DNA from 4 places in the Streptomyces sp. NPDC001852 genome. Region 4 is predicted to be linked to each of the others. Evidence: riboswitches for the same ligand, from Rfam matches in the RefSeq annotation. Region 4 holds a riboswitch; each other region holds the start of a gene.
The links. A riboswitch is a leader RNA that binds a small molecule or an ion and turns the genes downstream of it on or off. The one in region 4 is predicted to bind cyclic di-AMP.

Region 1 (2,190 bases), on a different contig from region 4:
CCAGCTCCGGGCCGATCTGCTCGATGACGGCGAGGACGGCCTTCTCGACACCCTTGCCCAGGTAACGGTTGGGGTCACCGTCGCGCAGCTCGATGGCCTCGAAGGCGCCGGTGGAGGCGCCGGACGGGACGGCGGCACGACCCGTGCTGCCGTCGTCGAGGCCGACCTCGACCTCGACCGTGGGGTTGCCTCGGGAGTCCAGGATTTCCCGGGCTACGACGACGTCGATGGACGGCACGAGCATCTCCTTCTTGGATGTGACGCTGGAAGTACGGGGCTGTGTGCCTTACGGCTGTGCCTTGCGCCTAGAGCCTAACCGTCCCGGGGGCGCCGGCCACCGACCGACCGTCCCGTGGACGGGGAGGGACACGCAGACGGTACCCATTGTTCACCAGCGGAACAAAGGGTGGGTGTACGAGGCACGAAGAAAAGGGGGCGGAGGCCCTCGGGAAAGGGGCAGAAAAAGACCCCGCCCCGGCGCGTACGGGGGAACACGCGCCGGGGCGGGGAGCCCGTGGGGACGGGGGTGGCCCTCACGAGGCCTTCAGTGTGCGGGCCGGGGATGTGAGGGCACTGTGGGTCCGTTCGGAGCCGGGTGTCACTTCAGGTGCAGCTGCTGGCCCGGGTAGATGAGGTTCGCGTCCTGGACGATGTCCTTGTTCAGCTGGAACAGCTTCTGCCAGCCGCCGGCCACGTGGTGCTTCTCGGCGATGGCGCTGAGGGTGTCGCCCGTGACGACCTTGTACTCGCCGTCGCCCTTCTTGACCTTCTTGCCGGTCGGGGTGGTGACGGTCTTGCTCGCCTTCGGGGCCGTGCGCGTGGTGGAGCGGGTGGCGGCCTGCTGGTCGGTGGAGCGGGTGCTCGTGCTCGGCGCGGACTTCGTCGAGGCGGTCGGGGCCGAGCCGCTGTAGGCGGCGGAGGACAGGCCCGTGCCGCAGACCGGCCAGGCGCCCTTGCCCTGACCCGCGAGGACCTTCTCGGCGACGGCTATCTGCTGCGCCTTGGTGGCGAGGTCGGCACGCGCGGCGTAGGCGGTGCCGCCGTACGCGGCCCAGGTGGAGTTGGTGAACTGCAGACCGCCGTAGAAGCCGTTGCCGGTGTTGATGGACCAGTTGCCGCCCGACTCGCACTGGGCGACCGCGTCCCACTCGGAGGCGGTGGCGGCGGAGGCGTTGCCGGCCGCCATCAGCGGGGCGGCGACGGCGGCGCCGGTGACACCGGCGAGCGTGATGGCGCGGACGGCCTTGGACGGACGACGGTGCTTGCCCTTGCCGGAAAACAGCATGGATCGATCCCCTCACCGACGCCTGCGAGGTGAGCTGTCGGGTTCGGGCCGGTTGAGTTGCCCGGCCGCACGCTCGCTCTCGCGAGGCGCGGCTTCACCCCTAGCCGGTCCAGCGTCAACCGCTGGGCCCGGCGCCTACCTTGGGTCCCCCGCTCCTGCCTACGGCGCTTGACGCGACGACTGTTCCCGGGCAACCCGCTGGCAGGATTCGGCGTTGCGAGTCCCGGGGCTCGTGGTGACGAGCGGTCCTGACCGTAGACATGCGATCGACGGAATTTCAAAGACGATCAGGGCTTCTGAGACTCATCCCACACTTTCGCCAAACCGGACATCAGCCGCGAAGTGGGGCGTCAACTCCCGCTAGCCCTCGCCGTTTTCGGCATGGATTTTCAGGGTCTGACCGGCGGTGATGTGGTCGGGGTCGGCGCCGATGACCTTCTTGTTGGCCTCATAGAGCGCGTGCCACCCGCCGTCGACACCAAGGGAGTCGGCGATGGAGGCGAGGGAGTCGCCCTCGTGGACGGTGTAGGTGGCCGGCCCATGAACGGCATGACGGCCGGAAGAGGTGGCGTTCTGACCGTTTGTCACGCTTTCGTCCGCACTGTCGCCGCGGTGGCGTCCGCCACTGCCGAGTGCGCCGGTGTCGATCAGGCTCCAAGAACCGGCACTCTGCTGCTGATTGTCCGAGTTGTCGGTACCGGGTGTCGCCGCGGGAGAGCTACCGCCCCCCTGAGGGCTTCCACTGTCATACGAGCCGGACTTGTCGGTCTTGTCGGACTTGGGGGTGCCGGTTCCGGTGGGGCCGCCGGTCGCAGCGGGGGTCCCGGTGGCGTCCTTGCTCGGGCTCGGGGCCGGCGTGGCGCTCGAGTCCGAGGGGGAGCCGGAGGAGGCCGAACCGGAGGCGG
Region 2 (2,190 bases), on a different contig from region 4:
CAGAACCAGAGCTCGGTGCCGTCGTCCAGGGTGATGACGGTGCGGTAGCCGTAGGCGCCGGCCCAGCCGGCCTGGGTGACCGTGCCGCTGTGCACGGCCTTGATGAGGGTGCCGGTCGGGGCGGCGAAGTCGAGGCCGGTGTGGTAGCCGGAGGACCACATGGCGCCGGGCTGCCCGAAGGTGCCGGTGATCGTGTACGAGACGACCGGCAGCGTGTACTCCTCGGCCAGCCGCTTGACCTCGGCGGCCTTCTTGGCGTCGGCCTCCGCCTGCTGCTTGGCGTCGGCGGCCTTGGCGGCGGCCTCCTTCTCCGCCTTGGCGGCGGCGTCGGCGGTCTGCTGGTCGGCCGCGGCGATCGCGGCGGCGGTGACCTTGCTGTTCGCCTGGCCCTTCTGCTGCTCGGCCTGGGCCATGATCCGGTTGCGCAGGGCCTCGCCGGCGTTGCTGCTGTCGGCGCTGTCGGTGCTCACGCCGACCTTGCTGAGGCCGGTGGCGGTGGCCTGGTGCGCGTCGGAGGAGCCGCCGCCGAAGATGTGCTCGACGGAGTCCAGGTCCGGCAGGGATATGGAGACCGGCGGCTTGCCGGTGTTGGCGCTGGCCATGCCGCCCGCGCCGACCGCGGCCATCACGCCGACGCCGAGGACGGTGGAGCTGCGCGCGAAGCCGCCGCGCTGCTTGGCGACGCGGTGCCGGCCACGGGCCGCGGCGACGGAGTCCTCGGTGGGGTTCCACTCCTCCCAGGGCCCCTCCTCGGCGCGGTAGGCGCCGTAGCCGAAGGTCTCCGGCTGGGCTTGCGAGGGCACGAACGGGGCTTCTGGGGCGGGCCGGTTGGACGCCACTCGGGCGTACTCCTTTCCTTCCGCCGCCTACCGGGTTAGCTGACGGGTTCGGAGCAGGAAGGTCTCCTACGCGCGTATACCAACTGTGGCATTCGCGCGATTCACCCCAAAGGTGGTGGTTCCCCGGTTCCCTCGCGGGATTCGGCGCGTGCGCACGGAGCCGCCTCTTGTGACGGCTGGGACGACCGCGCTGCGTTATCGAACGTTAATAGACCTGAGAGTCACTTTCCAAGCCGTTCGGCTTGATCATTAACCTTTTCGACCGTGGACCAATAGGGCAGGAGCACTGCAAATCGGGCGAGTTGGCCATGGTTCATGAGCGTCGGCGTTTTTGATGGTGTCTCAGATGTTATGCGGAGGGCGGTCGTCCGGTCACCCTCCGTGAAGACGATCAACCACCCGGGGAAAGCGGTGTGCATGCCGCCCTGAGCATGGGGTACTCTGGAGTCACAACGACGCGGGGTGGAGCAGCTCGGTAGCTCGCTGGGCTCATAACCCAGAGGTCGCAGGTTCAAATCCTGTCCCCGCTACTGAAGGCTCAGGGCCTGGAATCCACTGGATTCCAGGCCCTGAGTGTTTTCCGGCCCGGCCGGGCCTCAGCCCAGCAGGTGCCTGTTCGGCGCCTTGGCGAGTCCCGCGAGCTCAGGCAGTACGACCACCTCGGCACCTCCCTCGACCAGGACCCCCGTCCCATCGGCCCCCGCCACGAACGTGTCCGGCTCCTGCCACGCCGTGACCACCCTGCGCACCCCCGCCCGGAGAATCAGCTCGGCACAGGGCGCGGGCCGCGAGGCCCGCCGGGCGCAGGGCTCCAGGCTGCTGTAGACGGTGGCGCCGCCCAGCCGGGGATCCGCCGGGTCGATCTTCGCCAGCGCGGCCTCCTCCGCGTGGACCACTGGATCCCCGCCCTCCCGGGAGTGGCCACGGGCCAGCTCCGTGCCGTCGGCCCCGACCACCACCGCGCCGACGCTGAACGCCGTCGTGGACGGCGGGCACTGGGCGGCGAGCTCGCAGGCGGTCCGCAGCCAGTGACGGTCGGCGGCGGTGGCGACCGCGCCCGTGCCGGGGGCCGTGGGCTCGTAGCGCATGAGGACCACGTCCTCGATGCGGCGGGTCTCGGTCAGGCGCAGCCGGCCGGCCTGGTAGCCGCCGGGGCCGAACAGGCGGGGCGCGCCGGGGTCGCCGACGAACAGGGGCGCGAGGACCAGCTGGAGCTCGTCGGCGAGGCCCAGCTGCAGCAGCTGGGTGTGGACCGTGCCGCCGCCCTCGACCATCAGCCGCCCGATGCCGCGCACCTCGTGCAGGTGGGTCAGCAGGGCCCGCCAGTCGAGGTCGGGGCCGAGCGGGACGA
Region 3 (2,190 bases), on a different contig from region 4:
GTGGTGCGCGGAAGCGTGACGCCGGCGGCCTTCCAGGCGGCCTGGGTGAGGCCCGAGCAGTCGTAGGAGTCCGGGCCGGTGGCGCCCCACACATACGGCTTGCCGATCTGCGCGCGGGCGAAGGCGATCGCCTTCTCGGCCTTCGTGTCGTACGAGCCGGACGCCGTGGATCCGGTCGAGCCGGAGCCCGTCGAGCCGGAGCCGGAGCCGGTGCCCGAGGACGACGACGAGCCGGCCTGCTGCTGGGCCGCCTGTTGCTTCGCCAGCTCGGCCGCCTTGCGCGCCGCCTCCTGCTGCTGCTCCCGCTCGATGGCGGCCAGCCGGGCCTTCTCCTGGGCCGTCAGCTGCGACAGCAGCTCGCGCGCCGAGGCCAGCTTCTGCTGGACGGTGGACTTGGCGGTCTGCAGGTCGTGCTGTGAGTCGGTTAGCGTCTGCAGGCTCTCCGCGGCCTCCCGCCGCTTCTTCATGGTTGCGGCCTGCTCGCCGATGTAGTCGTCGACCGCGCTCTTCTCCCGCGAGGTCAGCCGGTTCATCAGCTGCGTCTGGTCGAAGTAGTCCTGCGGGTCGTTCGCCAGCAGGAAGGTGGCCGTGTCGGGAGCGGCGGTGCCGGTGCGGTACTGGGCCGCGGCGAAGGAACCCAGTTCTTCGCGGGCCTTGTTGAGGCGTGCCGTGCGCCGGGCGAGGTCGTCGCGCAGGGCGTCGACGCGGCCCCGCTGTCTGACGGACCGCTCCTTGGCCGCGTCGTACTTCTCGGTCGCCGACTCCGCCTGGCGGTAGAGGTCGTCGACCTTCTTCTCGACCTCCTCCAGGCTCGGCTTGGCGTGATCGGTACTCGGGGCGGCCTCGGCGGTCTGCGAGAGCACGGCCATGGAGGTGAGGGCGGCGGTGGCGAGGGCGGGGGTGCGAAGGCCCGTTCCGATGGTCCCGCCGGGGCGCGGCTTGCGGTGCGACGCCAAGGGAGGCGACTCCTTCCAATGGGCCGCCTACCGGGTTAGCTGTCGGGTTCGGGCGGTGGTTCGGAAGGGTTGCCCTACGGTGGCGTCCCGGGTGGGAGCCGGCCGATTCACCCCAAAGTCGGTGGGTCCCCGGCTCCGGGCGCCATGCGGGCGCGCCGGACTCGGCGGAGGCCGCGCACGCGGCCTGACGGCAACCTAGCCAACTGGTGTGACTAGTGTGAAGGTTGGTGCGTGATATGTCCGATACATTTTCGTGATCTGAGCCCGGAATCGCGTCTGCGTCATCGGGTGATTCCGCAGCGTAAGGAAGGTTTTCCGCATTGGCCCGCGCCGGTCGGTTTCTGGGACGGCGAACGGTTGTCGGTGGGGCGCCCTAGACTCGTAGAGCGATGAGCAGCCTCTTTGACGACAGCTTCCTGGCGGACCTCCAGCCCCCTCGCGGGCACGAGGAGGAACATCCGCCGCCCGAGGACGATCACGCTCCGGAGCCGCTTCCGGACGATCTGTTCGGCGGGAAGTTCGACGTGCCGCCGGACCGGGACGCCTACTACCGCGACGGCGCCCCGCGCCCCGCGCTCGACGCGGCGGCACTGCTGGAGGGGCTGAACGACAACCAGCGCGCCGCGGTCGTGCACGCCGGCTCCCCGCTGCTCATCGTCGCCGGCGCCGGCTCGGGCAAGACCCGCGTGCTCACCCACCGCATCGCCCACCTGCTCGCCGAGCGGCACGTGCACCCTGGCCAGGTCCTCGCGATCACCTTCACCAACAAGGCCGCGGGCGAGATGAAGGAGCGCGTCGAGCACCTCGTCGGCCCGCGCGCGAACGCGATGTGGGTGATGACCTTCCACAGCGCGTGCGTGCGCATCCTGCGCCGCGAGTCGAAGAAGCTCGGCTTCACGTCGTCGTTCTCGATCTACGACGCCGCCGACAGCAAGCGCCTGATGGCGCTGGTCTGCCGCGATCTGGACCTCGACCCCAAGCGCTTCCCGCCGAAGTCGTTCAGCGCGAAGATCAGCAACCTGAAGAACGAGCTGATCGACGAGGAGGACTTCGCCGCCCAGGCCACCGACGGCTTCGAGAAGACCCTCGCCCAGGCTTACGCGCTCTACCAGTCGCGGCTGCGCGAGGCCAACGCGCTCGACTTCGACGACCTGATCATGACGACGGTGAACCTGCTGCGTGCCTTCCCGGACGTGGCCGAGCACTACCGCCGCCGCTTCCGGCACGTCCTCGT
Region 4 (2,190 bases):
CGCTGGCCGCCGAGCGGCTCGGGATCGCGGCGGAGGAGGCGCTGGCGTTCGGCGACATGCCCAACGACATCCCGATGTTCGACTGGGCCGGACGCGGCGTCGCCATGGCCGACGCGCATCCCGAACTCAAGGCGGTGGCCGACGAGATCACGCTGTCGAACGAGGACGACGGCATCGCCGTCGTCCTCGAAAGACTGTTCCCGACCGACTGACCGGCACATCAGTAGGCGACCGCCCGCGGGAGGCGCGACGGCCGCCCGGGGTGCCCTCCGTCAGGTGTGGGCACACGCCGGGCGGCCGATGCCGTGCCGGTCAGCGGGACTGTCAGTACGCGCTGAACACGTTGTCGATCGACCCGTACCGCGCGGCGGCGTAGTTGCAGGCCGCGGTGATGTTGGCGACCGGGTCGTACGGGTTGAAGGCGGTTCCGGCCACGTGGTACGCGTTGAAGGTCGGGTCGATCACCTGGAGCAGGCCCTTGGACGGGATGCCCTTGGCGGCGTTGGAGTCCCAGAGGTTGATGGCGTACGGGTTGCCGGACGACTCCCGCATGACATTGCGGTAAATGCCGTTGTAGGAGCCGGGGATGCCCTTCTGGGCCATGATCGCGAGGGACTCGCGGATCCAGCCGTCGAGGTTGTTCGGGTACCCGGCCGGGGTGGTGGAGGCCGTCTTGGTGGTCGTGACGGTGGCCGCGGAGGCGCTGGTGGCGCCGATGAGCGGCAGGGCGAGGACGGCGGCACCGGTGCCGGCGACGGCGAGGACGCGGGCGAGACGGTTGGCGCGGGGGCGGCGGTGGTGCTGAGCGGCAGCAGGCATGGGGAAGTCCTCTCCGTCGCCTGCGAGGTGAGCTGTCGGGTTCGGGCGGGGAGGTGCCCGGCCGTGCCTTCGCGAGAAGGCATGGCTTCACCCCGAGCCGTCCCGGTGCGGCGTGTGCCGACCGGTCCGGCGGACTTACCTGGGTCCCCCGCTCCTGCCGTACGAATGAGTTCGTCGATGGGTCACGCGGGCGGCGGCAGGATTCGGCGTCCGCCCGACGGCCCGGAACGTATGCGAGAGCACATGTCGGGAACAAGTGGTGGATTCACACAATGCACGATTTGACCTTGGTCTGTGCCGTATGTGGTACTTGATCCTTTGCGTTTGCCAACCCTCAACTCGCGGATGGGTCAAGGGGGGAAGGTGGCCTGACGGGCCTCGGTGCCGGAGGTGGCACGTGACCCAACTCACGAAATAACAAAGTATTTCAAATCGGGCATGAGGGATTCGGGCGGCTCGGGCGGGTGAGGGAACCTGTGGCGGAAGCCGCGGCGGGACCAAAGTGCGTGTATTCCTATTAAGTCGATAAATGTCCGTTCTTATCACTTGATCAAAAACATACCGGCCGTGATCCGATACCGCCCGGGCTGGACCGGTGGGCGCTATCGGTGATCGAAACAGGACCGGATACGCTGACTTGAGTGAGGGCAGCGACCTATCGACAAACCGTGTAATCGCCAGCAGACACCAGCAGACAGGAGACCCCTCGTGACCGTCGTCGGGCCGTTCGGGCTGAGCGTGCGGGACCAGGCTCTGGAAGCCGATGTCCAGGCCGGATTGGCGGCTGTCGAGGAAGGCTTGCTCGAGGCCACCAAGAGCGAGGTCCCGTTCATCACGGAGGCCGCGCAGCACCTCGTACGAGCCGGCGGGAAGCGGTTCCGGCCGCTGCTCGTGATGCTCGCGGCCCAGTTCGGCGACCCCTACGCGCCGGGCATCGTGCCCTCCGCCGTGGTCGTGGAGCTGACCCACCTCGCCACGCTGTACCACGACGACGTCATGGACGAGGCGGCCGTGCGGCGCGGCGTGGACAGCGCCAACACCCGCTGGGGGAACTCCGTCGCGGTCCTCACCGGCGACTTCCTCTTCGCCCGCGCCTCCCAGATCCTCGCCGACCTCGGTCCCGAGGCGGTCCGGGTGCAGGCTCTCGCCTTCGAGCGGCTGGTCACCGGCCAGATCCTGGAGACCGCCGGTCCCTCCGACGGCCGTGACCCGGTCGAGCACTACCTGGACGTGCTCGGCGGCAAGACGGGCTCGCTGGTGGCCGTGTCGTGCCGGTTCGGCGCGATGATGTCCGGCGCCGACGAGACGGTCGTCGACGTGCTCACCCAGTACGGAGAGCGGCTCGGGGTCGCCTTCCAGCTCGCCGACGAC

Region 1: it holds a riboswitch for cyclic di-AMP, as region 4 does, so the genes downstream of both, ACFYZB_RS05655 (transglycosylase family protein) here and ACFYZB_RS29885 (transglycosylase SLT domain-containing protein) in region 4, are expected to answer to the same signal.
Region 2: it holds a riboswitch for cyclic di-AMP, as region 4 does, so the genes downstream of both, ACFYZB_RS36755 (M23 family metallopeptidase) here and ACFYZB_RS29885 (transglycosylase SLT domain-containing protein) in region 4, are expected to answer to the same signal.
Region 3: it holds a riboswitch for cyclic di-AMP, as region 4 does, so the genes downstream of both, ACFYZB_RS17650 (NlpC/P60 family protein) here and ACFYZB_RS29885 (transglycosylase SLT domain-containing protein) in region 4, are expected to answer to the same signal.

Annotation. Positions count from the first base shown of each region.
Region 1 is NZ_JBIATN010000003.1:68,431-70,620, forward strand. It holds gene eno (phosphopyruvate hydratase) at 1-244, opposite strand, end outside; gene ACFYZB_RS05655 (transglycosylase family protein) at 599-1,285, opposite strand; cyclic di-AMP (ydaO/yuaA leader) riboswitch at 1,290-1,462, opposite strand; gene ACFYZB_RS05660 (transglycosylase family protein) at 1,646-2,190, opposite strand, start outside.
Region 2 is NZ_JBIATN010000029.1:102,094-104,283, reverse strand. It holds gene ACFYZB_RS36755 (M23 family metallopeptidase) at 1-839, opposite strand, end outside; cyclic di-AMP (ydaO/yuaA leader) riboswitch at 847-996, opposite strand; tRNA gene ACFYZB_RS36750 (tRNA-Met) at 1,296-1,369, shown strand; gene ACFYZB_RS36745 (dihydrofolate reductase family protein) at 1,436-2,190, opposite strand, start outside.
Region 3 is NZ_JBIATN010000009.1:137,656-139,845, reverse strand. It holds gene ACFYZB_RS17650 (NlpC/P60 family protein) at 1-956, opposite strand, end outside; cyclic di-AMP (ydaO/yuaA leader) riboswitch at 964-1,133, opposite strand; gene pcrA (DNA helicase PcrA) at 1,346-2,190, shown strand, end outside.
Region 4 is NZ_JBIATN010000020.1:9,191-11,380, reverse strand. It holds gene ACFYZB_RS29890 (HAD family hydrolase) at 1-212, shown strand, start outside; gene ACFYZB_RS29885 (transglycosylase SLT domain-containing protein) at 325-819, opposite strand; cyclic di-AMP (ydaO/yuaA leader) riboswitch at 824-1,006, opposite strand; gene ACFYZB_RS29880 (polyprenyl synthetase family protein) at 1,528-2,190, shown strand, end outside.